4 regions of the Pseudoalteromonas sp. UBA2102 genome follow, and region 2 is predicted to be linked to each of the others. Evidence: predicted binding sites of a transcription regulator. Region 2 holds the regulator's gene; each other region holds the start of a gene.

Region 1 (5,417 bases), on a different contig from region 2:
TTGATCGTCCCTAGGTTGAACAAATTTCAATCCGCAAAGTTCAACACGCCCTAAATAACAGCCAACCCATTAGCGCATAGTTAAGCGCGGTATTAACACGCCTAAATTTTATACTTTTAGTAACGCGCTACAGCGGGTAGAATGTAGCTAACAACAATAAAAAAGCATCCATCATGCATGAATTTCATCAATTAACGGCTACTGCGTTAAACGGTAAAACAATTAATTTTAGCGACTTTGAAGGCAAGGTTGTGCTTATTGTTAATACCGCAAGTGAGTGTGGTTTTACTAAGCAGTACGAGTCGCTACAAACTCTTCATAGTAAGTACGCGAAAAACGGATTGGTTATTATTGGTTTTCCATGTAATCAATTTGGTCAGCAAGAGCCAGGCGACGCAACGCAAATACAACAAGGCTGTTTAATTAATTACGGGGTAAGCTTTTTAATGGCCGCTAAGGTGGATGTAAACGGTCGTCACGCCCACCCTGTATTTAGGTATTTAAAATCGGCCTTACCCGGCTTTTTGACACGAAAAATAAAGTGGAACTTCACTAAATTTTTGATAGCGCCCGATGGCACACCTATCAAGCGCTATGCGCCTTTTACAAAACCAGAAAAGCTAGAAACCACTATTCAACAAGCACTCGCTAAATTAAGTGCACAATAAGTAATAAAGAGGCATAAAGCCTCTTTATTGCCAATATTTAGCCTTTAAACATGCGTAAACGCACATTCAAACCCTAATAAAAAGGCGCATTATTTTAACTAGCACAATTTAGTCTATGTAATCGTTTAAGTCGTCTTCACCTAGATTTTTACGCAAACGTTTTTGCTCAAGGTAATCTTCCAACTTCTTTTTCACCTTTTGCTTTTTTTTGTCATGCTGATTACGCCCGACCATTTCGTACTCGTCTTCAACAAAATCATCATCTAGCGCATCGTAACTAAATGTCTTACCCACAACCCACTCCATAAAGTGTTTGAGACCAACTCAGGTTTATTCCTGCACTTGGTAAATTAAAAAAATGTTTAGCGCTAAAATACGAACAAATTAGCACCAAAATAAAGCCACGTGACTATCGTAAATAGCCTTCATGTCAATATTGTGAATAAATAGCGCTAAATTAAGAAAGTGGAAAGTGAGAGTTTTTTATCGTTTCGACAAATAAAATTTATCATTTATTTATTTTTAGTGTTTTTGACTAAAAAGTAGTTTATTTATCAAAATTAAAAATCATTAAAAACACACAAATTTCATAACCTTCTGTTTTAAAATAAAAATAAATAATGGCACCAAACTTGTTAATACTTAGCTGTCATCAACAATTATTAGAGAATAAACATGAAAAATTTACTATTAGTAAGCGCTTTAATTTGTACACCCGCTGCAATGGCACATAACGATAACAATGCGGGCATTTCGTTTAGCAATGAGCAGTGTAATGTAGAGTTTAAAAACGATGTACGCATTAAACCTAGCGAATTAGAAATTTTTACCGCATCTAATCAATTCATGCGCTTTAACAGCAATGGCAACTTAACTATAAATGGCGAACAAGTATCCATTAACAGCGAACAGCGCCAAGCGCTTACCCAGTATTCTGACAACTTACGTACGCAGCTACCTGAGGTCGCTAATATTGCCCTAGACGGAGTAAAAATAGCCGGTGTAGCATTAGAGGAAGTAGCCAACGCATTTAATATTGATGGCCTTGATGACTTGTCTGGCCTGATGGACGATATAAGACTTGAAGTAGAAAACACCTTTTATCAACAAGGTACGTTTGTAATGGGCCAACAAAGCTTTAATCAATTTGGTGAAAACTTTGAACACCAATTTGAGGAGCAAATAGAAACCGTGGTTGAGTCTGCCGTTATGCAATCAATGGGCAGTATTTTAGTTGCTTTAGGCTCTGAGCTGCTTGGTTCGGGTGGAGATATGGATGCATTTGAGCAACGCATGGAAAATATGGGCGCGCAAATAGAAGAAAAAGTAGAGCTGCATGCCAGTGCGCTTGAAAAGCGTGCCAACTCTTTATGCGACAGCTTTGCCAACATAGCACAGCAAGAAGAGCAATTAGTAGCGCAGTTACCCCAGCTAAAAGGCTACGAGTTATTTACCATTAAACAAAATTAATACACCGCACCGTATTTAACATCCCTTTAGCAGCACTTGTATATTAGGTGCTGCTTTTTTATTCTTTTAGCGTGTGAGCCAACGCTCCTAACGTGGTAATAGCCTGCTCTATTTTTTCGCTCCACTGCACCCCGTAACTTAGCCTAATACAGCTTTTATACTTATTACTTGCTGAAAAAATAAGTCCGGGGGTTATGCTAATACCAGCTTCTAGCGCCAGTAAAAATAACTTTTGACTGTCTACCCCTTGGCCTAAATCAAGCCAAATAACACACCCACCTTTAGGGTCACTAATACGCGTATTTTTAGGCATCGCGTTTAATAAGCACCACCGCATGCGCTCTTTGTTATTACGTAAGCGCTGCCTAAGTACTTTTAAATTACGGTCATACTCACCACTGGCAATAAACTCAGAAAGCGTCCACTGATTTATTAGTGAGGCAGAGCAACTTAATGCACGCTTATGGCGGCGCGCTTGTCCAGCAAACTTGCCTGCTATTAACCAACCTACTCGATAACTTGGTGCAGCCGTTTTTGAAAACGAGGCGCAACTGATCACAAGCCCCTTTTTTGAATACGCTAAAGCGGGCGTGCCACGCTTGGCAGTAAAGTGCAGATCACCGTACACATCATCTTCTATAAGAACAACATTATGTGACTCTATTAAGTCCACCATTTGCATGCGGCTTTCATCGCTCATAAAGCTGCCAACCGGGTTATTTATTGCGGTCGAAAACAAGCATGCTTTTATATCATGTTGTTCAAGCGCTTGAGCTAGGTCGTTAAGCCAAATACCATTGTCGGGGCATAGCGGGATTTCAAGCGCCTTTAATCCTAAGCTCTCTATTAGTTCAATAATGCCGTGATAACACGGGGTTTCAATTGCAACCACATCGCCGGGCTTAGTAACACACTTAAGTGCGATAGCCAGCGCCTCTTGCGCGCCATTGGTGATCACCAGTTCATCTATATTTACACCAATACCAAAGCCTAAGTATCTATGCACTAATTGCTTTTTAAGCGCAGCAAAACCATCAATAGGGCCATAATTAATAACACTCGCCCCAGCAATTGTCATAACCCGGCGCATGGTACGGGCTAAAGCTTTATCGGTAGGCGCTGCAGCAACGGGATTGGCAATACCAAAGGCAATTATATTAGGTTGATGAATAGCGCTGTATACCTGCTCTATTAATGCTTGTTTATTTACAGTGACAGGCTCACGGCTTAGTTTTACACGCTTTGGCAAACTGTAAACTGTATTAAGCACCGTTAAAAAGTAGCCCGATTTTTCACGTGCCTCTACTAACCCTTGATCTTCTAACGCTTGATACGCTTGCTTAACCGTCGGAATGCTAATATTTAAGTTACTGGCCATTTTACGAAGCGAAGGAAGCTTTTCCCCAGGTAGTAACACCTTTTGTGCTTGCATGTCTTTAATTAGCTCAATAACTTGTTGATATAAAAACTCGGCTTTTTGCTTATTGGCAGCTGGCTGCATATCTCGCCTCAAATCTGTATAGGTTACATTTATACTTTTCTGTATATGGTAAGTATACAGATAGACTCTAAAATAACCACTCAATCGGTTTTTTTAGAGGTTTGCCATGAAAAGCGCAGCGCTATATCTCACAACAGTGTTAATTTGGGGCTCTACGTGGCTCGCGATTTCGTTTCAGCTAGGCGATATTGCTGTGGAGCTTTCTTTGTTTTATCGCTTTGCCATAGCAGCTGCATGTATGTGGCTATTTGTGGCCTACAAAAAGCCTAATATGCGATTTTCGTTAGTCGATCATGGCTTTTTTGCTTTATTGGCCATTTCTAACTTTGGCTTAAATTATTTGCTTTTGTATTGGGCACAAAACTACCTCTCATCGGCAATGGCCTCTATTGCATTTTCAATGTTGCTAATAATGAACATAGTCAACACCCGTTTATTTTTTGCAAAGCCCATTGCCAAACGTATTTACTGCGGCGCGCTAATCGGCGTGGTGGGTATTATTTGTCTGTTTTGGCCGCATTTACTGCAATTCGACTTGAGTAATGGGGCGTTGGTCGGGTTACTACTTGCCCTTGGGGGTACCTTTGTGGCTTCATTGGGCAATATGATTAGTGTACGTAATTCTAATCATCAAATAGGTGTGCTGCAGGGTAACGCATGGGGCATGTTATATAGCGCAGTAGGTTTAGCCGTTTATGTATTAATAAATGGTATAACGGTCAGTTTTAGTGCCCCTACCAGCTATTCGCTGTCGCTATTGTATTTATCGGTTTTTGGCACTGTGATTGCATTTGGCTGCTATTTTGCCTTGTTAAAAAACATTGGCCCTGAAAAAGCAAGCTACGCCATAGTGCTGTTTCCGCTAGTGGCCGTTGCATTAAGCAGCTTTTTTGAAGGCTTTGAATGGCATGCAAACACCTTTGCCGGCTTTAGTTTAGTACTACTGGGTAATGCAATTGTACTTACCCCCACAAAAAGAATTAACGCCTTTTTAGCAAGCCGCAGCGTTGCTAAAAATGGCTCCGTCCCCAGTTAGAGGCGTTTTTAACGCACTAACACAAAAGCGCCTACCCTACTGTAGGCGCTTTTTTATTGGTATATGAAAATTAATAGCCTGCTCCTGGATAGCAATAACCGCGGGCGTAACACCTACTAGCTCGCCATCGGCCTCAATTAATAAATCTCTAGTATTAATATGCGCCTGTTTGAGTTGGCTATAAGTAAGCTTTTTTAAAGTATGGTGGCGCTTAAAAATTAATTTAATAAAGCTATATAAATGATCAACAAGACTACCCGCTTGCATTTGGTAGCAATCAAGCAGTCCATCATCAATTTTAGCCCTAGGTGCTATTTTAATGCCGCCACCAAAATACTGAGAGTTCGCAAATACAGTTATTAAATTTTGATAGCTACATTGCTTATTTAAAAATGCTCCACTTAGTGTGCTTGCTTTGTAAGTAAAGAGCGATTTTAAACTCGTCCACTTATAGCGCCAAGCTGACATGCTTTGTAAATGACCCAACTGCTTAATTACATGAGCATCAAAACCAACACCAGCCACATTAATAAAGTAACGAGTATTAATTTTACCTACATCAATTAAGTGTGTGGGGGCATTAAAAATAGCGTTTTGCCACTGTTTAGCAGTGCAATGAAAGCGACGGGCAAAATCGTTGCCCGTACCACAAGGTAATATTGCCAAACTACATGCACTGTCAATCACACCATTAAGTGCCAAATTAAGCGTGCCATCGCCTCCAATAACCACTGCTATTTGG
Region 2 (8,659 bases):
CGTGCCGCATATAACTCTTTGCGCGACATACTAGGAATACTGCCACCTTCGAATAAAATATCGCCGGCGTCAGGCTTAAGCTGCCCACCAATTAAGCGTAGCATTGTGGTTTTGCCAATTCCGCTTGGCCCCATAATCGCTGTTATCTTACCTTTAGGAACACTAAAACTCATATTTTTATATATGGTTCTATCGCCTCGCGAAAAGCTAACATCCTTGACTTCTACTATTGATTGCGACAAGTCGCTCTCCGTAACAATGTTCACTCGTGCTCCTATTTTAAGGGTTTTTTAGCCAAGATGGAAAAAACAATTCGTAAGATTTTGTAATACGCCTACAAAAAGCGCTCTAAGGCTGAAGTAAATTGCCTTAACCTTTGCTTAAGCGCATAAAATTCACGCACTGCAATAGTAGACCCTGCTCTTTTGCTTATACTTTCATGTTGGCTTTTGTTACTATTCGCGCCATCTGTATTTTGAACATCTGGCTTAACATAATGGTTACCTCGTTTGTTATTTTAATTCTTGGTTTTGCTGCACTTGTGTGGAGCGCCGACCGATTTGTATACGGTGCGGCAGCGCTTGCTAAAAACTTTGGAGTCCCTACTTTAATTGTTGGCTTAACGGTTGTTGCTATGGGTTCTTCGGCCCCTGAAATGATGGTATCGGCCTCGGCTGCTTTGGCAAATAAAACCGACACAGCGGTTGGTAACGCGGTAGGTTCAAATATAACAAACATCTTACTTGTGTTAGGTATTACTGCGCTGCTACGCCCTTTGAGTGTGTCATCAAGCACTTTAAAACGCGAAATGCCGCTTGTTATGCTGGTATCCTTGGCTACGTGGTATGTATTTTCAGACAACTACTTCTCGCTCACCGAAGGGGTGGCGTTGCTAGTCGCATTTGCTGTATTTATTGGCGGTTTGATTGTGGTTTCTTTGCGCGCAAAAAATCAAGATGACCCTTTCGTTTCAGAAGCCTGCGATGAGGTTCCTAACGATGTACCAACTAAGAAAGCCGTTTTATGGCTAATTGTCGGCATGGTTTTATTACCTGTTAGCTCACACTTTTTAGTTGGTTCAGCAGTCGATATTGCTAAATACTTTGGTTTAAGCGACTTAGTAATTGGCTTAACCATTATTGCCATTGGCACAAGTTTACCTGAACTTGCAGCTTCTGTAGCGGGTGTACTTAAAAACGAAGATGATTTAGCCCTAGGTAATATTGTGGGCTCAAATATATTTAATATTTTAGCGGTATTACCACTTGCAGGTATTATTAACCCATCAGTGGTTGACCCGTCACTTGCAAACCGCGACATACTTATTATGTTAGGTGCTACGCTTGCGCTTATTATTATGTCATTGAACTTTAGAGGTTCTCAGCGTATCAATAGAGTAGAAGGTGGCCTATTACTCATCGCATTTTTGGCGTACCAAGGTTATATTTTTAGTCAAGTAGGGTAACAATGGCACAACTAAATTTTATAGAGCAAGGTTTACGCGTATTAAACATTGAACGCCAAGCGCTTGCTGATATTACACAATACGTTGACGAAAACTTTCATAGTGCGTGTCAGCTCATGTTTGATTGCCAAGGCCGCATTATTGTTATTGGCATGGGTAAATCAGGCCATATTGGTAATAAAATTGCTGCTACCCTTGCAAGTACAGGCAGCCCTGCTTTTTTTGTTCACCCAGGCGAAGCAAGCCATGGTGATTTAGGCATGATAACCAAAAATGACGTGGTTATGCTTATATCAAACTCGGGCGAAACCAGCGAAGTACTTAATATTATTCCGGTGCTTAAACGCCTTGGCGCAAAAGTAATATCGATGACGGGCAACCCGCTCTCTACTATGGCAACACTTGCCGATGTGCACGTATGCATAAAAGTAGAACAAGAAGCCTGTTTATTAGGTTTAGCGCCTACAGCAAGCACCACAGCTACTTTAGCAATGGGTGATGCAATGGCAGTTGCGCTTTTAGAAGCACGCGGCTTTACCGCCGATGACTTTGCACTCTCTCACCCTGGTGGCAGTTTAGGTAAGCGATTGTTGCTCACTTTAAAAGATGTAATGCACAGCGGCACAAACACCCCTATTATAGGTGTAACGCAAACAATTAAAGACGCGTTAATAGAAATGTCAGCCAAAGGGCTGGGCATGACCGCTATTGTAGATAACAATCAACAGCTTGCTGGCCTTTTTACCGACGGTGACTTACGCCGTATTTTAGAGCAAAGAGTGGATATACATAGCACCGCTATTAGCCAGGTTATGACCAAATCATGCACAACTGCCACGGCCGATATACTTGCAGCTGAAGCCCTAAACATAATGGAAAACAAACGTATTAATGGTTTAATTGTGGTCAATGATAAAAACCAGCCAATAGGCGCCTTAAATATGCAAGACCTCTTAAAAGCAGGAGTATTATAAATGCAATTTGAAGATCTCTATCAACCGCTAAGCGATGATGCCAAAGCACGCGCCAAAAAAGTAAAACTACTCATATGCGATATTGATGGTGTATTTTCTGATGGCCGAATTTACCTCGGTAACCAAGGCGAAGAATTAAAAGCATTTAATACAAAAGATGGTTTTGGCATTAAAGCGCTGATCAATAGCGGTTTTGAAGTTGCGGTCATTACGGGGCGTCACTCAGAAATAGTGCAAACTCGCATGAGCAGCTTAACCGTGCAGCACATTTATCAAGGCCAAGAAGACAAACTTATTGCTTATCAAGAACTCAAAAACACTTTAAAGTTAACTGATGAACAAATAGCCTACATTGGCGACGATGGCCCTGACATGCCAGTAATGGAGCGCGTTGGCTTTGCCGTTGCAGTAAACGATGCGCACCCGCTTATTAAGCGCTTATCGCATTACACTACGCAAATGCCTGGCGGCTTTGGCGCCGTTAGAGAGCTCACAGACTTACTTATGCTAGAGAATGGCATAGCGCTGACAACACAAGGCACCAGTTCATGAATGCAGCACGCGTTATACTCAGTGCGTTATTCATCGGCTGTATGGTTTGGCTTTGGTACCCTTATTTTACCCAAACCAATGTAGCGCTAGAGCAAGAACCTGAAGTAATTGCAAAGCCCGATTACACCGCTATAGAGCTTAAGCAAACAGCCTATGACGAGCAAGGCAAAATAAGCCATAAAGTCACAGCGGCTAAAATGGAGCTGTACCAACAGCTTGGTTTTACATTTTTTGAAAAACCTATTTTTACTTTATATAACGAAAAACAAACATGGCGAATAAATGCAGACGAAGCAACGCTTTACGAAGATAAACAACTTATTTTAGAAGGCAATGTGGTTGCTAAAAATTTAGTTGATAACGCCATGATAGATAACATCAATGCCGATAACATCGAAGTCGACATTAAAGCGTTAACAATGCGCTCTGAGCAGCCAGTGGTTGTCACTGGGCCTAATTTAAAAATTGTCGGTAAAGGCCTTGAAGCCGATTTAAAAACCGAAGTAATAAAACTAATTAACCATACGCGAACAATATATTATGACCAATAAACTCACTAAAATACTTATTATCCCATCGCTAATGCTTGCATTTAGCGCCTCTGCTGCTGAGCCTGCCGCTCAACCGCCAGCAAATCAAATTTCTATTAGTGCAGACCGTCAAGAAGGCCAACTTAAAGAAAACGTAGGTATTTTTGAAAAGAACGTCGAAATTGTGCATGGTAATCGCAAAATTACAGCCGACCGACTCGAAGTACATAAACGTGAAGACTTAGGGGATAACAAACAACTCCTTATTGCCACTGGCAGCCCAGCCTACTTCGAAGAAAAACAAGACGACGGTACCGTAATGAGTGCCAGCGCAAACGAAGTACGTTACGACGTAGCAAAGCGCTTTTTAACGCTTGTTGGCGATGCTGAAGTCGCACAAGCCGGTCAAAAAATTAATGCTAAAAGTATTACCTACGACATGCAGCAGCAGCTTATTAGCGCAGAAAAAGACGAAAACTCTACGGATCGTGTCCACACAATTTTAGTGCCTGTTGAAGCAAAAATTAAAGAAAAAACAGGTAACGAAGGTCAACCATGAGCACCTTAAAAGCAAAACTATTAGCAAAAAGCTATAAAGGCCGCCAAGTTGTAAAAAATGTAGGCCTTGAGGTAGAAGCCGGCAGCATTGTTGGCTTATTGGGCCCTAATGGCGCAGGTAAAACCACCACCTTTTACATGATTGTAGGATTAGTACCTAGCGACAAAGGTAAAATTTCTATTGATGATAACGACATTACGTTATTACCTATGCACAGCCGCGCCCGTTTAGGCATTGGCTATTTGCCGCAAGAGTCATCAATATTTAGAAAGCTGACAGTTTATCAAAACTTAATGGCTATTTTAGAAACGCGTAAAGAGCTCAATAAAGCCGCGCGAGAAGAAACGCTTAACAACTTACTTGATGAATTCAGTATTCAGCATATTCGCGATAGCCAAGGTATGGCGCTTTCTGGTGGTGAACGCCGCCGTGTAGAAATTGCCAGAGCACTGGCAGCAAACCCTAAATTTATTTTATTGGATGAGCCTTTTGCTGGTGTTGATCCGATTTCAGTGTTAGATATAAAGAAAATAATAGAACATCTTAAAAACCGTGGCATTGGCGTATTAATTACCGATCACAATGTAAGAGAAACCCTTGATGTTTGTGAAAAAGCCTACATTGTTTCTCATGGGGAGCTAATTGCATCTGGCACCCCAGAACACGTATTAAATGACAAAACTGTACGCGATGTTTATTTAGGCGAGCAATTTAGGCTGTAACATTTAAGCCACACCTACAAGCATCTGCTAATATTAATTATAACAACATAAAAGGATTGTTAGAGATACATGAGGCAATCATTACAGCTGCGCATGGGCCAGCAACTTACAATGACTCCACAATTGCAACAAGCGATTCGCTTGCTGCAGCTCAGTACATTGGATCTCCAGCAAGAAATACAAGAAGCACTTGATAGCAACCCGCTATTAGAAGTAGAAGAGCAAGATTACACGGAAGAGTCGGCTGGAAAAAATGAACAAAAAGCAGATACGGATGATGTAACCGTAAGCGCATCGGCTGACGGTACAACCAGCGAGTACGAGCAAGACAGTGGCGAAGCTTTAAATAAAGACACCGTTAGCGATGATATGGCAATGGATGTAACCTGGGATGAGTACATGAGCGCAGCCCCTGCGGCATCCTCAGGCCCAATGCCGGAAGATGAGTCTATTTATCAAGGTGCCTCTACTGAAACGCTACATGAGTATTTAATGTGGCAGCTTCAGCTTACTCCTTTTAGCCCAACTGACGAAGCCATTGCTATTGCCATTGTAGAAGCTGTAGATGACTCGGGTATTTTAACGCTAAGTTGCGAAGAGATTTTAGAGAGCTTTAACCAAGAAAACGATGACGAAGTTGAAGTTGAACTTGATGAAATAGAAGCCGTTTTAAAGCGTATTCAGTTATTTGACCCTGTAGGTATAGCCGCGCGCAGTTTACAAGAGTGCTTGTGTATTCAGCTAAACCAGTTTGATAAAGACACCCCTTTTATAGAACAAACTAAAATGATCTTAACCGATCACATTGATCTATTAGCGGCACGCGACTATCGTACATTAATGAAAAAGACTAAGCTTAAAGAAGACGAGCTTAAAGAGGTCATGACCCTAATACATACCCTCAACCCAAAACCTGCAGATACAATAGTAAGGGAAGAGTCGGAGTATGTGATACCAGATGTGTCGGTTAAAAAAATAAAAGGCCGCTGGGTGGTAGAGCTAAACCCAGATAGCATGCCAAAAATACGCGTAAATAGTCAGTACGCGGCTATGTCACGTACCGTAAAATCAAGTGGTGATAGCCAGTTTATTCGCTCTCACTTACAAGAAGCTAAATGGTTTATAAAAAGCCTTGAAAGCAGAAACGACACGCTGCTTAAGGTAACAAACTGTATTGTAAAACAGCAACAGGCATTTTTTGAACATGGCCCCGAAGCCATGAAGCCAATGGTTTTAAACGATGTTGCTGAAATGGTAGAAATGCATGAATCGACAATTTCGCGTGTTACTACGCAAAAATATATGCATACACCACGTGGTATATTTGAGCTTAAGTATTTTTTCTCAAGCCACGTAAGCACTGAAAATGGCGGCGAGTGTTCATCAACCGCAATACGTGCCCTAATTAAAAAGCTAATTGCCGCGGAAAACTCAGCTAAACCATTGAGTGATAGTAAAATTGCGGATATATTGGCAGAGCAAGGAATTAAAGTAGCTAGACGCACAATAGCAAAATACCGTGAATCGCTAGCTATTCCACCGTCAAATCAGAGAAAGAGTTTGATATAAGACGTAAAAAACAAAGAGGAAATGCTTATGCAACTAAACCTAACTGGTCGTCACGTAGAAGTAACTGATTCACTTAGAGACTATGTAAATAATAAATTTGCAAAGCTAGAAAGGCACTCAGATCATATTAGCAATGTGCATGTCATTCTCGATGTAGAAAAACTCAACCAAAAAGCAGAAGCGACTATTCATGTAAGTGGCGCAGATTTATTTGCCTCAACAGAGCACCAAGATATGTATGCCGCTATAGACTCGTTGATTGACAAGCTCGATCGTCAAGTCATAAAACATAAAGAGAAGCTTGCTAGACACTAATATTATGAAATTAAGTACATTAGTATGCCAGGACTGCAGCAAAGCTGCGGTCCTTTTTAGTAGTAAAAAAAGAATTTTAGAGTTTATCAGTGAGCTTGCTCATGAAAAGCTCCCCTACTTACCACAACAAGATATTCTTAATGCGCTGGCAAGCAGAGAAAAGCTAGGCAGTACTGGTATTGGCCGGGGTATCGCCATTCCTCATGGCAGAATGGGTGGCGTAGAAGAGCCGCTGGCTTTAGTACTTGTTAGCGACACTCCTGTTAACTTTGATGCTATTGATAACTGCCCTGTTGATATTTTTGTTGCACTCATCGTACCAGATGGCGATAACCAACAGCACCTAAAGACTCTGGCAACCATAGCTGATAAACTGAGCAACAAAGAATTTTGTAAACAGCTGCGTAGTGCTAAAACCGATGCAGAGCTGTATCAAGTAATTGTTGATCAATCGTAGTAAATACTAAGGGCTATAAATGGAGTTAATTATCATAAGCGGCCGTTCTGGTTCAGGTAAGTCGGTTGCTTTACGCGTGGTTGAAGATTTAGGCTATTATTGCGTAGATAATATTCCGGTCAACCTACTGCCCTCTTTAGTGCGAAGTGTTTCAGATAACTATGACAAAATAGCCGTTAGCATAGATGTTCGTAATATTCCCAAAGAACAAGACGAATTTAACGATATTCTCGAGTACCTTCCTGACTTTGCTAAACCCACACTGTTTTATTTAGATAGTGATGATCAAACACTGATCAAACGTTTTTCAGAAACACGCAGATTACACCCTTTATCCATCGATTCACTGCCGCTTGATTTAGCAATAAAAAAAGAAAAAGAACTGCTTGATGTACTCGTAACGCGCGCTGACTTTATGCTAGATACCACCGATTTAAGTGTGCACCAATTAGCAGAGTCAATTCGCGAAAAAATACTGGGTAAAAAAGATAAGCAACTTATTGTAACGTTTGAATCGTTTGGCTTTAAACACGGCATACCTAAAGAAGCTGATTATGTTTTTGATGCTCGCTTTTTGCCAAACCCCCACTGGGAGCCTGAACTCAAACCGCTTACGGGCCTTGATCAACCAGTAAAAGATTTTTTGGCAAATCACAGCATAGTGCAAAAATTCACTTGGCAAATTCAAACCTTTGTACAAACTTGGTTGCCACACTTAGAGCGTAATAACCGTAGTTACCTCACTATTGCAATTGGCTGTACTGGTGGTCAACACCGCTCGGTTTATTTAGCGCAAGCCATTGGTGAGAGCTTTGCTATGACGCATCCGAATGTCAAAATTCGTCATCGTGAGCAAGAAAAGTAACCTTAAAATAATAACCTGTTCAGTTTAGGTATAGTAATTTATGCGCTGTGAAGACACATTTTTAATAAAAAATAAATTAGGCTTACACGCCAGAGCGGCAACGGTCCTTGCGCAATTAGCTGTACAGTTTGATGCTAAAATCACCTTACACCAAGATGATAAAGAAGCCGCAGGCGACAGCGTATTAGCTTTAATGTTACTTGAAAGCAGTAAAGGTAAAGAAGTTAAAGTAGTCTGTGAAGGCCCTGATTCAGAGCAAGCTTTGCATGCGGTTGGGCAATTAATCGCACAACGATTTAACGAACAAGAATAACTTAAAGCACCATAGCCTTATAAGTTAAAGACTTATCAGGCCAAACTATAAAGATTTAGTAAATTAAGGTATTCCGACTCGCCTAATTTAGTGCTTTAATTTAGGGTAATAAAGCCATGCCCCTGCTAAATTTGGTTACTTAATTTTAAACACTAATTTAGCCCCAGCATTGGGTTTAGCACAAAAAATAAAGAAAATAACAGTGGGCAAAACCACTTACTAAACACCTTTCCATTACACAAAAATATTTAGGATGCCAATGCCAGAAGCGTTTGAACAAGACTATCCACTACAGCAACTAAAACAAGTGACTAAATCACTTAATAGTGGGCAATTTG
Region 3 (8,659 bases), on a different contig from region 2:
TATGCTTTTTAACCGCTTTACGAATTTGGTTAATTTTAGCACGCTTGTCTTTGCGTTTTTCAGGCATAACCGACAGTTTAGTTTGTGTTTCGCGGCCTAATTTAACGGTTTTACGTAAATAGTTAACGGTTTCTAAATCAAGTTCAGCCCAGCCACCTTGGGGAAGGCGCTTATCTAGCTCTAATTTTCCATAACGAATACGAATAAGGCGCGATACTTCTACATCCTGCGATTGCCATAAGCGGCGAACTTCGCGGTTACGTCCTTCGTTTAGCGTTACATTGTACCAACGGTTAATGCCTTCACCACCCAAAGATTTAACCGTTAAAAATTTAGCAGGACCATCTTCAAGCTCTACGCCACGCGTTAGGTTTTTAATGGTTTCATTGGTCACTTCACCAAATACACGGGCTGAATATTCACGCTCAACTTCATAACTTGGGTGCATTAAGCGGTTCGCTAACTCACCATCGTTGGTAAATAACATTAAACCTGCCGTGTTAATATCTAGACGACCAACAGCAATCCAACGCTCACCGTCTATGCGTGGTAAACGGTCAAAAACAGTACGACGTCCTTCTGGGTCTTTACGTGTACTTAACTCCCCTTCTGGCTTGTTGTACATAATTACACGACAAATACGGTCGGCTTTTTCTTCAATTTTTACGCTGTGGCCATCAACACGTATTAAGTCTGTTTCTTCAACACGGTCACCTAATTTAGCCACTTTACCATTAACACTAACGCGGTTTGCATCAATGTATTTTTCCATTTCACGTCGTGAGCCTACCCCTGCACGGGCTAGGACTTTTTGTAACTTTTCACCTTGAATACTCATTCGGATGGTTCTCTCACAGAAGGATCACTTAATAACTGGTTTATTTTACTTTCCTGTTGCGCTGGCAATGCAGGGAGTTCATCTAAACCGGTTAACGAAAAATAATCTAAAAATAATTTTGTTGTGGCATAAAGCGCTGGTTTACCAGGTACTTCTTTATGCCCTACTACTTTAACCCACTCTCGCTCAAGGAGGGTTTTAATAATTGCTGATCCGGTTGTTACGCCTCGTACTTGCTCTATTTCACCACGCGTTATTGGTTGCCTGTAGGCAATTAACGACAATGTTTCTAGTAGTGCGCGAGAGTACTTAGGTGCCCGTTCTTGCCATAAATTACTAAGCCAAGGGCTTAAACTACTACACGCTTGAAAGCGATAGCCACTGCCTACTTCAACTAGCTTAATGCCACGTGTTTGATAGTGGGTATGTATAGCGTCTATTGCAGTGTTAATTCGTGACATAGAAATAGCTAAATCAGCAAGTACAGTATCTTTTAAGTGGCGTTTGCTAACAGGTTTGTCTGCGACAAATATAGCCGCTTCAATGATCTCAATTAATTGTTCATCACTAATTCGACGACCCGTCATAATATTTTGCTTTGCCCTTTAAAATACGTAGCCATCTATTATGACAGAACATCGCAAAAGGGGGAAAATATATCTGCTTTTAAAACAAATTAAATGCACAAAAAAGCCAGCAATTAATGCTGGCTCTTATGTGTAGCGTATTTAGCTAATATTAGCTGTTTTTATAATGCTTTAGTGCATCATCTTCAGCAACGGCTTTACCGTATTTGCTAATGTAGCCTTTAAACTCACCTTTACTGATGCGCTTATCATTGTTGCCATCCATGTAACCAAAATGGTTTGAAATATCATCATCGTCAGCTTCTTCTACTGAGATGTAACCATTTCTGTCGTTATCTAAACTTCTAAAATCATTTTCGATTTTATCAAATTTAGCTATTTTAGCTTTAAATGCCGACTCACTTACTTCGCTATCAGTAGCTACCTTACCGGTATTTAATTGCATGTAAGTGTTAAATTCTTTACGACTGATCTCGTTATCCATATTGGTATCAATATTTGAAAAGTGGCCCCAGATGCTATTGTCATCTGCTTCTACTTTTGAAATATAACCATCACTGTCGTTATCTAAACTTGCAAAATCGCTATCGATTTTTTCAAGGCCTTGGTTAGAGGCACATGCGGCTAAACTTAACGAAGCTAAAATAGTTGTTGCGAGTGTTAACTTTTTCATAAGACGTATCCTTGTAGTTAGTAAATGTCACTTTAACTAATACAAGTCCAATGCCAAAATGCACAAGCCGCCAACAATCAATAAGTTACGTGTGTTTAGCTTGTTTTGTATACATTAATCAATTACTTAGCTTTGCAATGATTGCTGAATACCTTGTAATTTTTGCAAAAAAATACCCAGTACAAACTGGGCATTATTTTAATCTACATGTTACCGCGCAATTAGATTGCTGCGTTTTGGTAACGCTTTACAAATTCAGTTACGTTTTGTCCGTTACACTTTAACGAGTTTAAGTTACCAATTTTTTGGCGAACAGGCGCAAGGCCTTGCTTTAACGCTGTGATACATAACTGTGTTTCTTGGTGTGCATCTTTTGCAAACACTTCAACTTTTGATTCAGCAGCTTGGTTAGACGTTACTTTTTTAGCAATGTCGCGAATATCTTGACCATTACATAAAACACTTTTAGAAAAACGCGATAAGTATACACCGTGTTGTGCTGCTTCTTTACGCGCTGCGCTGAAGCCTTCATTTGCACTTAATACACATAATTTAGATTCAAGTTTATTATCTTGGCTAAAGTAAGTGTTGCTTTTTGCTGATACAGACGCAGAGGCTAATAAAGCAGTAGCTAAAAGTAATTGTGTTTTCATGAGAGAGATCCTATTTGAACGACTAAACAAGTAATTTTTGCGCATTATATATTCAATAATTACGAGATCAATTGAATTTTTTATTTATTTAAATAATTAATAAAGCATTTACAATGTTTAAACTTTACGCACCAATTGATCAACATTTGCGCAGCTATTTTCTCATTTCGATCATGTTATGTAGGCTTATTTACTGATACAATTTAGTTATAAAAACAGAGTCTAATTAAAGGTAAATTTTATGAAGGTTATTTCTTTCAATATCAATGGTCTGCGAGCTCGCTTACACCAGTTACAAGCAATTATAGATAAACACCAGCCAGACATTATTGGTTTGCAAGAAATTAAAGTTCATGATGAGGCGTTCCCTCTCGAGGACGTACAAAAAATGGGTTACCACGTTTATTTTCATGGTCAAAAAGCGCACTATGGTGTGGCAATGTTATGCAAAAATGAGCCTAAATCGGTCTTAAAAGGTTTTGCCAGCGACACTGAAGAAGCACAAAAACGCATGATAAGTGTGACAGTTGAGCAAGAAAATGGCCGCGACCTAACGGTAATGAATGGTTATTTCCCACAAGGCGATAATATAAATCACGAAACAAAATTCCCTTATAAGCGCCAGTTTTACAAAGATTTAATGACCCATTTAGAAACAAACCACACGCCCGATGAAGACGTTATTGTTATGGGCGATATCAATATTTCGCCTACCGACTTAGATATTGGTATTGGTGAAGTAAACGCTAAACGCTGGCTTAAAACAGGTAAGTGCTCGTTTCAACCAGAGGAGCGCGAATGGCTTGCTAAATTATTAAATTGGGGCTTTAAAGATACCTTCAGAGAGCAAAACCCTGATACAAGCGACAAATATTCGTGGTTTGATTATCGCTCTAAAGGGTTTGTGGATAATCGTGGCCTACGTATTGATGTTGTACTTGCTACCCATGCCCTTGCCGAGCGCTGTATTGATACCGGCATAGATTACGAATTACGCGGCATAGAAAAGCCCTCTGACCATGCCCCTATTTGGTCAACTTTTAAATAATTGCTATGTTAACGCTTGAAATACAAGGGCTACTTTGGGCCCTTGTTTTAATTATTACCTTTATAAGCGTAGAAAAAAATACCTATAAAGCACTTTATAAAACGCCTGCACGGCAAATAGGGGTACTTGCGTGTGCGTTAGTGTTTGCCATGTTATGGCAAATTAAAGCGGGTATTTTAAGCGGTCTTGATTTACACATTTTAGGTGTAACTGCCGCAACGCTAATTTTAGGGTGGCGCCTTGCTATTTTAAGTAGCCTGCTGGCCAGTGCCCTATTGGCGGCTTTTGCAAACATTGATCTTAACCTTTTGCCCATGCAAATACTGTTTGGTGCATTTATTCCTACATTATTAAGCTACCTTGGCTTTATAATGAGTTATCAGTATTTACCGCGTCACTTTTTTGTTTATATTTTTGTATGCTCTTTTATATTGGCAGGCTTTATTGCATGTCTAAAAATAAGCTTAGGGGCTTTGTTTTATTTGCTTATAGGGCAATATAATTGGCAAGAATTGGCAGATAATTACGTATACCTAAGTGCTATCATTTGGTTTCCTGAGGCAATGCTTAACGGTATGGCCATTACGCTTTTGATCACTTATCGGCCACACTGGGTCAAAACTTTTTATGATAAGGACTACCTAGACTCATGAGTCTGCAATACCAATGCCCTTTATGTAACCACGCACTTTTAAAACATAATTCATCACTTCGATGTGACAATAATCACACCTTCGACTTTGCCAAAGAAGGCTATGTAAATTTATTACCGGTGCAACACAAAAACTCAAAGCAACCGGGTGATTCTCTCGAAATGGTACAAGCAAGGCGTGCTTTTTTAGAGCAAGGCTTTTACGCATTTTTACAGCGCGCATTAAGTAATATGATTAGTGAGCGTAAACCAAGCGTACTAATAGATTTAGGCTGCGGCGAAGGATTTTATACTCATGCCATTGCCGATAAAATAGAGGCGCAGGTATACGGCGTCGATATTTCTAAATCAGCCGTAAAATATGCAGCAAAGCGATACCCACAATGTCATTTTAGCGTTGCATCAATTAGCCAAGCGCCTTTTAAGTCAGGCACTGCTGACGTATTACTGAGTGTTTTTGCGCCTTTGTTTGAGCAAGAGCTGGCGCGTTTAGCAGCGCCAAATGCCACATTAGTAGTTGCAAGCCCTGGGCCGTGGCATTTAAAAGAGCTTAAAGAATATATTTATGCAGATGTAGCAAAACACACTGAAATTGACACGCCAAGCGGCTTTATAAAAGCAGATCAAAAGCTCATTACAGAGCAGGTTACGCTTAATTTTTCAGATATTAAAAATTTAATAATGATGACACCATTTGCGTGGAAATTTAGACCTGAACATTGGCAAACTCTTGAAGAAAAAGGCGCCCAAAGCGTCACCCTATCGTTTTACATTACCGAGTTTAGTAAAGCCGATTGATGTTTTAATAACGAGTGTTTGTGAGGAAATTACTGATAGGGTAAATTGAGTTAGCTCATATGCCAGAGGGAGTGTTATAAATAAATGGAGCAAAGCGTGCGCTCTGCTCATACACTTATAATTAAATGCGCTCTAAAATTGCTCTTTAGTAAACGCTTTATCCATTTTATCAAACATGTCTTTTAATAAGTGTGCAAGCTCCATATAACGGGGCTTGTTTTCGCTTATTTGGGCTTGGTAGCCATTTGCCACCATTTTGGTATATAACTCGTTGTACCATTTTTGCATGCTCGGTTCTAATGGTGTTTCGGCTCGCTTACCTAACCAAAACAAGCCTTGCAACGGCAACGATAAAAAAAACAATGCACTGGCAATCGCTTGCGGTAAAAAATCGGGGCCTAAATAGTTAAGCTGAAAAAATAACGTAAGCATGGCTAATATTGGCATTACAGTAATTGCCAGCTCGGTTGCCTTAATTACTTTAAATTCGTTAAACAACGGTGCTAACTCTTTACGCATAGGCCATTTTTTTGCATATAACCTACCCGTTTGTAATTGTGACATCACACTTTTTTGCATCATGACTCCTCACATCTAAACTTTTAAACCCGTAGCGCCTGCTTGCCACTGCCTGTAAGTGTAACACAAATAAATAGCTTCACACTTTAGCAGTAAAAGTTATTGTTTTTGTATATATAAGCAACTAAACACTAAACTAAATTTATTAACTGGGTTAAAATACTCATCTTATAAATTAGACTTTAGTCGCTTTTTTATCACCTATATGGTGGCTAAGTTTACCTTTAATTTGCACCTTAAGTGTATTGTTCATATCTTAACGTACACTTACTAAATTTATTGTTTATGGAAACTGTATCTATGCCAACTACGCCCTCTAAATCACAACACGTTTTAGTATTAAACTGTGGTAGTTCGAGTTTAAAATTTGCCATTATTGATGCTGATAACGGGCATGAAATTATTTCGGGCTTAGCTGAACGCCTAGGTTCAGAAAATCCATCTATTAAATATAAATACCAAGGTGATAAAACCGTTATCACCTTAGCTGCTAATCAAGCGCATGGTGAAGCAATTAATACGCTTGTGAGCCTAATTAAAGATCACCACTTAGATGAGCATTTAATTGCCGTAGGCCATCGTGTTGTACACGGTGGTGAGCACTTTACTCAATCTGCATTAGTAGATGAAAAAGTCATAGCGGGTATTTCAGATGCTTCAAGCCTTGCCCCTTTACATGGCCATGCAAACTTACTGGGTATTTCATCAGCGCAGGCTTCGTTTGCTGGTTTGCCACAGGTTGCTGTTTTTGACACTGCATTTCATCAAACCATGGATAAAGTAGCCTACTTATATGCACTCCCTTACAAGCTATACACAGAGCACGGTGTTCGCCGTTACGGTATGCACGGCACAAGCCACTATTATGTAGCAGGCCAAACCGCTAAATTAATTAATAAGCCTGTTGAGCAAAGCAATTTTATTAGTGCGCATTTAGGTAATGGTTGTTCTGTGTGTGCAATTAAAGGCGGTAAAAGTGTAGATACTAGCATGGGCTTAACCCCGCTTGCTGGGTTAGTAATGGGCACCCGCAGTGGTGATATCGACCCTGGTTTATTTAACTTTTTAACAACACAACTTAATTACGATGCAAAACAAATCGACAACTTACTTAATAAAGAAAGTGGTTTGTTAGGTATTAGTGAACTGTCTAACGACTGCAGAACCATAGAAGAAGCCGCTGTAGCTGGCCATGAAAAAGCCGCCCTTGCACTTGATATTTTTTGCTACCGCCTTGCTAAACAAATTGCCGCCTACATGGTGCCATTACAGCAGTTAGATGCGCTTATTTTTACCGGTGGTATAGGCGAAAACTCAGATATTATCCGCGAAAAAGTAATCACACAACTGGCGTTTTTAGGCTTAGATTGCGATAAACAAGCCAACTTAGATGCGCGATTTGGTAATGAAGGCATTATTAGCTCTGACAACGCGACCACTAAAGCGGTTGTAATGCCAACTAATGAAGAATGGGTAATTGCCCTTGATGCCGCTAACATTGTGAAGGAGCTTTAATTATGGCACGTCGTATTATGTTAATTCCGGTTTCTACGGGTGTTGGTTTAACATCTGTTTCTGTCGGGTTAGTGCGTGCGCTTGAGCAAAAAACCGTGAAAGTTAACTTTTTCAAGCCAATTGCCCAACCACGTACGGGTGAAACAGGCCCTGAAAAGTCGACTCAAATTATTATGCAAGGCTCATCAATTACCCCACCAACTCCCTTTGCATTAAACTATGCAGAGCAAATGATTGGCGATGGTAAAGGCGATGATTTACTTGAAGAAATAGTAGAGCGCTTTGAAAGTAAAATTAACGATGACGAAGTGGCTATTATTGAAGGTATGGTGCCTACTCGCCGCCAACCTTATGCAGGGCGTGTAAACCGCGAAATAGCCCAAACTCTGGGTGCCGATATAGTATTTGTATTAACCCCTGGTAATTACACCATTACGCAAATTGAAGACCGTTTAGAAATTGCTGCTGGGTATTATGGTGGCATTGATCACCCGCGTGTTTTAGGCTGTATTTTTAACAAAGTGAATGCCCCGCTTGATGAAGAAGGCCGCGCCCGCGCTGATTTGGTCGATTCATACAAAGCTGAAGAGCTCGATAACGAATTAAACCGTTTAGCTTCTTTACCTATTTTTAGAAAAAACCCATTTATGCTGTTAGGGGCCATCCCGTGGGACTTTGATTTAGTTGCGCCGCGCGTTAAAGATTTAAGCGCGTATTTAAAAGCCACCATAATTAACGAAGGCGACATGCTACACCGTCGCTTACGCCGTATTACGTTTTGTGCGCGTACCGTATCAAACATTTTGAACCACTTTACACCGGGCGCATTATTAGTCACCCCAGGCGACCGTTCAGATATTTTAGTCGCTGCGTGTTTGTCGGCCATGAACGGCACTAAAATTGGTGCTATTTTACTTACCGGTGGCTTTGAACCAGAGCCGCGTATAATGGCGCTGTGTGAACAAGCAATGCAAACAGGCTTGCCTATTTTAGCCACAGAGGCAGATACTTGGCGTACATCATTACTACTGCATAATTTTAATATGGAAGTACCAAGCGATGATGACCAACGTATTGAAAAAGTAAAAGATCACAACGCAGAATATATCGATTCTGATTGGCTCGATACGCTTGCAAAAAATGTTGGCAAAACACGTAAGCTCTCTCCTCCTGCGTTTCGTTATTTACTTACAGATAAAGCCCGTAAAGCGGCTAAAACAGTGGTACTTCCTGAAGGAAATGAGCCGCGTACTATTAAAGCCGCGGCTATTTGTGGACAACGTGGTATTGCAAAAACAGTATTACTTGGCGATCGC
Region 4 (8,659 bases), on a different contig from region 2:
TAAAGAGAGCGCAGTAGTTTTGCTGTCGAAATCAGGAGAGCCATCTTATCAATTTGTGCAAACAATATACAAAGGGTTGTTAACACAAAATGATAAAGTTTCGTTGCGAATCAAAACAAAGCTTATATCGAATTTTTTTGGAAGCGTATTTACTTGGAAAGATATTACAAAATTGCTCAATAGCTTAATAGCTTATAACGGGAAGACCGCAATAGGTGAATTCTGGGATCTTGTGGATTTAGCTAGTGAAAAAGAGTCTATATTACTGCTAAATAACTTCCCTAATCAAGATAATGACAATACATATAGTACAGAGCATCGAGAGATAGACTCTGAGCTTCAATACCTACATAACAGCTGGCTCAATCAAGCTCTAAATAGTGAAATTAGTTTCACCGGTAAGGAGCTCCTTAATTGGTTAATGCGTAGTAGCTCTTTAAGAGGAGGTTTTAGCTCTCAGTGGGCTAAAGAAAACACTGCAAAATTAAGAGAAAGAACCTATGAATTGAGAGAAGCCTTTCGCTGTATACTTTTAGATGAAGCCACTGATAAATCTTTAATGTTTAGAATTAACAGATTTCGAAATGATTTCCCTAGAATACTTTCAAATAGTGAGCAACTCTCAGAGGCTTTAAATATACTAAATGATTGCACTACAACACTTGTTGAAGAAATTTACAGATGCGCTTTTCAATTATGTTTTATAGATCCTAAAAATAATATTGAAAATTTTAATTACTTAGTAGATTTCCCAAATAATTCTAATCTTCAGGCAATTGCGGACCAAGAGTTGAGTTGCGAGGTAGAAGACTGGCGATATGAGGATATTGCAAATAGCCTAAAATTTAAAGCCAACTCTAAAAAATCACAAATGCACAATCTTAATCAATTTGAAAGGGAAAAGACCCTTATTGAAAGCGGTGAGCACTTAGGTCATTTAGGTTGGCTTGCATATCTATATTACGGGCATTATAGCAATATACCTGAATGTAGGCTTGATGAACCATTAGTTATATTATCAACATACTTCAATGGTAACGACTTCAGTTACGTCTTAGAAGGCTTCAAATCAATAACTTACAGAACAGACCTTTATGATTTAGGTTATATAATTCAGCTCACCAAAGAAGGTAAATCAGCCCGTATTTTATCTGCATTTTTAGCCGGACTAGACGAATTATGGAGAGAGACTCAGAGTATATCTGCATGGACAACAGATAAAATAAAGCTAGGACTAATACTGGATAGCTTTTGCCTATCACCTCAATTAAAAAAAAGAGACCACACATCAAGAAACTGGTTGCAAGCTATACTGCATGAAAAGCCACAATTGGCAGTTGAAACATATTATGAGTATATGTTAGCAGAAATTAAATCAGGTTTTCAGTATCTACATGCAAAGCATATATTTCTAAATTCAAAAAAACTAAAGGCATTTCGTAAAGAATCAACTATCAAACTTTTAGAGGCCTGCTTTTCAAAACCTTATGCTCAAGACTTTTGGCATGGAGCAATCAATGATAAGGAAAGTCTCAATAAGCTAGGAGTAATTGTTACAAATATATTAAGTACAGCTCAAGATCTAGAAAAGGATTTAAGAGAGTTCTATGTAGCACAGGCGTTCATTATCCTACCTTCTTACAAACTGCAATTTATGCCGAATGACGAAGATAGCCTCAACCAACTTTGGATTATTAAGGAACAAATAGAGAAGTATGGGCCCAACTTAGAGCTGGTATCAACTGAAAAAAAAGTTTCAATCTATAGCTGTCTTGCTAATGAGTTTGCAAGACGGTTTGTAAATACTCCAAGACCAAAAAGTGGTTGGTCAGGGAATAGAAATGATCATGAGGCTTCTGCTGTAGTTAAAGATGCAATATTTAAACTAGCATCGATTCCACTTCCGGTGGCAAGAAATGCTCTTAGAGGTATGCTCAGCGAACCTGAGTTTAATACATACAATCAAACATTAATGGCAGCAATTCATGACTCTGAACAGCTATATAGGGAAGCAAGCTTTAAAAAGCCATCATGGAAGGGGGCTGCGAATACATTGTTTAATCAAAAGCCATCAAATATTGATGACTTATCTTCCTTAGTGTCAGCTCATTTAAATGACTTAGCTAAAGTTATTAAATCAGATAATGCTAATATTCATAAGCAATTTTGGAATGTAGATCAATACGGAAAGTTAGTTAATCCTAAGCCTGAAAATGAGGGAAGAGATGCTTTATTAACACTCCTTAGAAATAAACTACCTAACTATATAAGCTCAGAGCCTGAAGATCTTCAATTTGCAAATAAAAGAGCTGACATAGCTTGCAGTTATACAGAGCAGCACCTTAAACTGCCTATCGAAATTAAGAGACACTATCACCCTGATTTGTGGGATGCACCCAAGGACCAATTATACAAACAATATATGAAACACGCAGAGCGCTCAGGGAGAGGTATATTCTTAGTTTTTTGGTACGGGTTAGACTCAAAACGAAAGATACCCAACACAAAAAACTATAAGGATTATAAGCCTAAATCAGTTGATGAACTAGCTTCTGCTTTGGAGGCATCTCTAAGTGAGCAACTAAAAGATGCAATTGAAGTTGTAGTTATCGATGTTTCTGGTGATGTATAAGCAGTCAAGGTAGTTTTATTCGATAAATATTTTTCTTGTATTAAGCGCTTTAGCCCAACCCAGTTAATAAGTATAATTAAAAGTAGCACAGAGGTAGCACAGGGTAATTTCTGTTAGTAGGTATTTACTCGGAAAGCTTGAAAAAGTGGTGGCCCCTCCCAGACTCGAACTGGGGACCTAACGATTATGAGTCGTGTGCTCTAACCAACTGAGCTAAGGGGCCAACTTTGTATAACTACGAGGTAGTTAATTTTTGAAGCGTTTAGCCACTGAGCGACTAAAGCGGGTTGCAGTATAAAAAGTTTTTTAAGGCTTGTCACTAGCAAAAACCTTTATTTTAACAATCAGTAAGCTGACTGCTTAAATAGTAATCTTTTTGCATGCGAATAGGCAGGAAATAACAGAAAAATAAACGCAGAAGTATGTAAGCCGCTTTTTTACAATTTTAATAACTATAAAAAAGTGGCCGGCTCACATTGAACACACCACACATTATTTTTTAGCAATAATGTAGATAGCGTGAATTAAACCAGGGAAGTAACCCAGTAAAGTTAGTAAAATATTTAGCCAAAAGTGCATACCTAAACCAACTTGTAAAAATACACCCAGTGGCGGTAATAAAATCGACAGTATTATACGAATGATATCCATGATGTAGCTCCTTTAAAAATGACAAGCAAAAAGCCCAGCTAAGCTGGGCTTTTTAGTATAGTGTATTATTCAGCAACAATAGTTAGTTCATCTACTACGTCACGAACATCTTCAGCATTTTTAGCAATTTTTACTGCTAACTGCTTTTCAGCTTCTGTTTCAACAGAACCTTTAAGTTTTACTATACCGTTGTCGGTATCAACATCGATATCTGTACCGTCAACTTCTGAGTCAAATAAGAAACGTGTAGTAATTACTGTGGTGATTTTAGCGTCCGTTAAGTCGTTATCATCATCATCCATAGTGTCACGGTCTTTGTCGTCCATATCCATGTTTTTCACAACAGTTAGGTTGTTTTCTACATCAGATACGCCATCTAGGCTAATTACAAGTTCTTCAGCTAGCTCTTTATCAAGGTCGCTGTTTACTTTACCTGTAAGTACTACCTTGCCATTTTTTACATCAGTGTTAATGTCAAAGTTGTTTAGATTAGTGTTCATAAGAAGCACTGTTTCTGCCTTACCATCAATCCAAGCATCTTTACTTTCATTTTCCCAAGTGCCCGCTTGAGCACCCATAGCTGTAGTACCTAGAACTAAAGCCGCAATCATAGATTTGTTGAATGTTTTCATAATCTTTCTCCTTTTGATTAAAGACACTTTTATATATGCGAGCTTTAGGCCAACTTTATTAACACTTTAAATTCATGAAGTTAGCTATTTTATTGGGTATAAATAAAAATACCTCCGAGTAAACATTTACAGGCTATTAGGTAAAACTTTCTTAAGTGGTGAAAATAACGATTATATTGCTGTTTTGGTTAATCTATCGTTAATATAATAAATTAAGCGGAGTTATTAAAATAATAAGCCATTGATATATAAATAGTTAAGTTTTGGTACACCACTTGCTATGTACAGTGGTAACTCATATAAAAAGGATTATTCCCATGTCTGTAAAAATTGAAGACCGCCCAATAGAGCAAGTTCGCGAACAAGTGATAGACCAACTTATTTATAACTACAGCCATGGCGTTATTTCAGCTGAAGCCTTTGAAAGGCGCTTAGACAGTGCAATGGAAGCAACCGAAAATACTGCGTTACTCAATTTAGTAGAGGATTTAACCCTTACTACGGATACCCAGTACAGTGCTCAAAAGCAAACTCAATTTGCCCCTAACTACAGCGCCCAACAAGCGGATGAAGAAAACTTAACACTGCGAAGCATTTTAGGCTCAAGCGAGCGTAGCGGCCAATGGGTGGTGCCTAAAGATATTTACATTCAAAACTATATGGGGTCGATTGTTTTAGATTTTACTGATGCTATTTTTGCCCACCAACATGTTACCGTGCATGTAAATTGTATTTTTGGCAGCGAAGAAATTTACGTACCAGAGCATGTTAATGTAGTTTCTAAAATGTTTTGTATATTAGGCAGTTTTGAAAACAAAACGGTGTCGCTTAATAAGCGCCAAGGCCCCACAATTAACCTAGAAGGTAAAACAGTTTTAGGTTCGGTGGAGGTAAAAGTTAAACGCACCATTAAAGAAAAGTTTGTGAGTTTTGCTAATGATTTAAAGGCACAGCTTGGGGTGAGTAATAAATAATACGGGTAAAAACAAATGGGTAGAAAAGCCATATTATGCGCTTTTCTACACCGTTGTTTACTGCCTATTTTATAAGTCGTTATTACGCTCGCTTGGAATGTCACTCATATACTGCACAAACTCAACCTCGAACCCGGCTGGGTCTAAGTAATATACGTTTTTTCTAAATGGGTTTTCTGCGCCCTCTTTATCAATGTTAAATCCGGCGTGTTTTAAGCGCTGTATAACAGCGTCTAGGTTGTTTGTAACGTAAGCAAAGTGAGCCAGTCCGACTTGGTGCCCTGCCAAATCCCTGTTTTTATGCTCGCCATTATCGCTTATAGCAATGTAGTGATTATCGTCGCCAAAATGTACCCAGCGCTTAGGTTTACCATACCAAGTGTTATGCCCTTCACTTCTAATAGACCAATAAGGAAAGGCTGCTTGGTAAAATTTAAGCATGGCATTTATATCGTTTACTACTAAATGTACGTGTTCTAATTTCATTATTATTTACCCTAGTTGATTGCTTAAACACAAGATAAAACCTCAAGCTAACTTTAGGTAAAGCACTTTTTTTACTTTTTATTATTATTGGTGTGTACTGCCCTTTTAAGATTAATTTTTACAACAGTATGTTTGCTTGCAGGACGCGGAAGCTTTGCCTACATGGATGTAGGTAAGGGGCGTGAGCAGGACGCGGAAGCTTTGCTTCATGGAAGTTATTGAGCTCCCAAGGCTTCGCACTCCGCGCTGTGATTAAGCTGCCCTTCGGTTGAACAAATTTCAATCCATACTCGCCAACATGTCTTAGATACGAATAAATTTACATGCATTTCAAGGCCGTATAAAAAACGCACAAAAGTATTTAGGGTTTATTGTTTACTTTATGGCAAAAGTCGCTAAAATACGCCGGCTTAAATATATAAACGTTCTTTTACAACCCAAAGGTAATACCATGCATCCAATGTTAAACATTGCGGTTCGCGCTGCGCGCAACGCAGGCAAAATTTTACTTCGCGCAAGTGAAGATTTATCAAAAGTTGAAATTCAACAAAAAGGCACTAACGACTTAGTGACTAACATTGATAAAGAAGCCGAAGCCGTAATTCGTGATACAATTTTAAAATCTTATCCTGATCACTGCGTTGTTGGTGAAGAACTAGGTGAGCACAAAGGAAAAGATGCAGATTACCAATGGATTGTTGACCCGCTTGATGGCACAACTAACTTCATCAAGGGTATCCCTCATTTCGCGGTTTCTATCGCACTTAAAGTAAAAGGTCGTTTAGACCAAGCTGTAATTTACGATCCAATTCGTGGCGAGCTTTTCACAGCATCTCGTGGTCAAGGCGCACAGCTAAACAGCAAGCGTTTACGCGTTACTAAAACCGTAGAATTAGCTGGTTCAATTTTAGCAACAGGCTTCCCTTTCAAACAAAAACATCACTTAGATGCATACACAGACGCGTTTAAAGCATTGTTTACACAAACTGCTGATATTCGTCGTGCAGGTTCTGCAGCGCTAGATATGGCATATGTAGCTGCGGGCCGTGTTGATGGCTTTTTTGAAATTGGCTTAAAACCGTGGGACACAGCAGCAGGCGAGTTACTTGTAAAAGAAGCTGGCGGCATGGTTGTTGATTTTGCAGGTGGCGTTAACTACAACAATAGCGGTAACATTATTTGTGGTGCACCTAAGCTTACTCAAGCAATTATCCGTGAAATTCGCCCAGTATTACCTGAAGCGTTACTTCGCTAATAAAATGCACGTAACCCTATTATAAAAAAGGAGCCTATGGCTCCTTTTTTGTTTTAAAAGTAAGGGTTATCGAGCTTTAGCTCCGTGGTATAACCTTTTGTAAAAGGGAGTGAGTTTATGTCTTTTGCAAAATACTCATCAAATAACGCATCAAACTCTCCGCTGTTTTGCATGTTTTGCAACCCAAGCTCTATGGCTTGCGCTAAAGCTGGCTTACTACTTACAACAAAATAATAAATACCGGTGGGATAACTAATAAATAAATTAGGCACAATAACTAAGTTACTCTGCGCATTGGCAACAAGCTCAGAATTAACTTCGATAAATGAGCGAGGAAAGTAATCGATTCTGCCCCGGCTAGTAAGCGTAAACATAGCTTGATAGTTACTCAGCGGCCTTACATGTAAGCCGTTATAGGCCATTATTTTTGTATCTGGCCAATCATGCCCTTGCACTGCCGAGAGCTCACTTAATTGCGCCAAAGTGGTAATGCCTTTAAATTTTTCGACATTTTTTTTACTGGTTAATAAAACGCGCTTACCTATAAAGCCTTTAAATAGCGGGACTTTAACGGCTATTGCCCGTGCCTCTCGTTCTGGGCTGCTCATGCTCCAATAAACATCTAACTCTGTTTTATCTAGCTCAATCAGGTCACGCTGTTGCTGTAAGCTCACTGGCTGCATTTTTATGTCTACAGGGTAATTAGCCCGCTCTAGGGCTCGTGTTAATAGCTCACTTAGGTATTCTTCACGGGCATTTTGCACACTTTGCTTTTGAGCAACATTAACAATCTCTACCCCTTGCACAAAAAAACTAACCGCAAATAAAGCAAACCCACCAACAACTACTTTTAATGGCAACATAATAATTACCTATTTTTTATACCACCTGTTTATTCTCTGGTGCTAAGCGCACTACGGCAGGCGCAGGCTTTCTGCGCTTACAAATAAACAAATAACTATGGCGATATCGCTTAGCCTCTTTTTTAGCATCTGTTGCAAGTGCTGCAACTTGATGGCTGTTTTTACATTCTTGTAAGTCGGGCTCCACAAGGCCAATTGATAACGTAAGTAAAGGTACAAATTGCTTTTCTCCCTCACGATTTGTAGCCCAGTAACCTTTGCTCTTAATGTGCTCAGGCGTAAAAAAAGTGCGTGATTGCAGTTCAAACTGCTCAATTATGGTATTACAAATATACACAGCATCTGATTGGTCAAACACAACCATAAAGTCATCACCACCTATATGTCCTACAAAGTTAGCACTGTTTTCGCATGCTTGCACGGTTACATCTGCCAATAATTTAATCACACTATCGCCACTGGCATAGCCGTATAAATCATTGAACTGCTTAAAGTGATTAAGATCTATATAGGCAAGCGAAAACGCACTTTGTGAGCGTAACCTTTGCTCTATTGCCTCATTAATCGCTACATTACCAGGGAGCATGGTGAGTGGGTTAGCGTGCTGGGCGTGACGAATTTTTTCTTCTGTTATGTGCTTTAAAATATCACGCAATGGGGCAAGCCCTAGGTAACGTTTATTTCGGGTGATCACAATATGGCGGCGAATATCAAAGTCTTGCTCTGTAATTTGCTGACTCACGGTATCAAGAAGTTGGTTTTCATCCACCACTAAAGGTTGTTTATCCATAAAGTCGGTTACGGGGCACTTGTCGTAAAGTGCATGGCCATAGGGCGCTGCAAACACCTCAGTGAGCTGATCTTTATGTAGTAACCCAACCGGTTGGCCGGCTTTATTTAAAACCGCTAGGCTCATCACGGCTTTGTCTTTTTCGAATAGCTTGTGGGCGTCTTTGCAACGGGTTTCGCTGTCTATTGCTTCTTGTGTAACAGCAAGCCAGCCAATCGCCATTGATTGATCAAACGTATTGCTTGGCTGTTTAAAGTTTAATGCTTGTAATTGCTCTGAGCTGTAATCAAGGCTTGGATTTGAGTTTGGTTCTTCCAGTAAAAAACCTTGTACGTTTGCTATTCCTAAGCTTTCAACATAGGCAAGCTCTTCTACT

Evidence for each region. The regulator sigma-54, encoded in region 2, starts transcription at its own class of promoters, with help from an activator protein. The targets are predictions, from matches to a motif close to GTTGGCACGNNNNTNGNNT.
Region 1: the regulator sigma-54 is predicted to act here: its motif matches at 1,288-1,306, upstream of B2R65_RS07430 (YggN family protein).
Region 3: the regulator sigma-54 is predicted to act here: its motif matches at 2,138-2,156, upstream of B2R65_RS10610 (EF-hand domain-containing protein).
Region 4: the regulator sigma-54 is predicted to act here: its motif matches at 3,951-3,969, upstream of B2R65_RS12405 (BON domain-containing protein).

Annotation. Positions count from the first base shown of each region.
Region 1 is NZ_DCYU01000058.1:406-5,822, reverse strand. It holds gene B2R65_RS07440 (glutathione peroxidase) at 174-668, shown strand; gene B2R65_RS07435 (PA3496 family putative envelope integrity protein) at 777-962, opposite strand; gene B2R65_RS07430 (YggN family protein) at 1,344-2,138, shown strand; gene B2R65_RS07425 (aminotransferase-like domain-containing protein) at 2,197-3,639, opposite strand; gene B2R65_RS07420 (DMT family transporter) at 3,746-4,675, shown strand; gene B2R65_RS07415 (diacylglycerol/lipid kinase family protein) at 4,712-5,417, opposite strand, start outside.
Region 2 is NZ_DCYU01000073.1:69,822-78,480, forward strand. It holds gene B2R65_RS10320 (ATP-binding cassette domain-containing protein) at 1-242, opposite strand, end outside; gene B2R65_RS10325 (calcium/sodium antiporter) at 497-1,465, shown strand; gene B2R65_RS10330 (KpsF/GutQ family sugar-phosphate isomerase) at 1,468-2,439, shown strand; gene kdsC (3-deoxy-manno-octulosonate-8-phosphatase KdsC) at 2,440-2,991, shown strand; gene lptC (LPS export ABC transporter periplasmic protein LptC) at 2,988-3,542, shown strand; gene lptA (lipopolysaccharide transport periplasmic protein LptA) at 3,532-4,080, shown strand; gene lptB (LPS export ABC transporter ATP-binding protein) at 4,077-4,802, shown strand; gene B2R65_RS10355 (RNA polymerase factor sigma-54) at 4,872-6,371, shown strand; gene hpf (ribosome hibernation promoting factor) at 6,399-6,686, shown strand; gene B2R65_RS10365 (PTS sugar transporter subunit IIA) at 6,691-7,143, shown strand; gene rapZ (RNase adapter RapZ) at 7,163-8,008, shown strand; gene B2R65_RS10375 (HPr family phosphocarrier protein) at 8,049-8,321, shown strand; gene mgtE (magnesium transporter) at 8,581-8,659, shown strand, end outside.
Region 3 is NZ_DCYU01000075.1:17,388-26,046, forward strand. It holds gene rluB (23S rRNA pseudouridine(2605) synthase RluB) at 1-838, opposite strand, end outside; gene scpB (SMC-Scp complex subunit ScpB) at 835-1,425, opposite strand; gene B2R65_RS10610 (EF-hand domain-containing protein) at 1,577-2,098, opposite strand; gene B2R65_RS10615 (hypothetical protein) at 2,320-2,751, opposite strand; gene xthA (exodeoxyribonuclease III) at 2,993-3,799, shown strand; gene B2R65_RS10625 (energy-coupling factor ABC transporter permease) at 3,805-4,452, shown strand; gene B2R65_RS10630 (putative RNA methyltransferase) at 4,449-5,249, shown strand; gene yfbV (terminus macrodomain insulation protein YfbV) at 5,382-5,828, opposite strand; gene B2R65_RS10640 (acetate kinase) at 6,129-7,343, shown strand; gene pta (phosphate acetyltransferase) at 7,346-8,659, shown strand, end outside.
Region 4 is NZ_DCYU01000090.1:9,029-17,687, forward strand. It holds gene B2R65_RS12390 (NACHT domain-containing protein) at 1-2,632, shown strand, start outside; tRNA gene B2R65_RS12395 (tRNA-Ile) at 2,779-2,855, opposite strand; gene B2R65_RS12400 (YqaE/Pmp3 family membrane protein) at 3,125-3,283, opposite strand; gene B2R65_RS12405 (BON domain-containing protein) at 3,349-3,915, opposite strand; gene B2R65_RS12410 (LiaF domain-containing protein) at 4,233-4,889, shown strand; gene B2R65_RS12415 (VOC family protein) at 4,959-5,375, opposite strand; gene suhB (inositol-1-monophosphatase) at 5,827-6,630, shown strand; gene B2R65_RS12425 (substrate-binding periplasmic protein) at 6,684-7,493, opposite strand; gene B2R65_RS12430 (GGDEF domain-containing protein) at 7,510-8,659, opposite strand, start outside.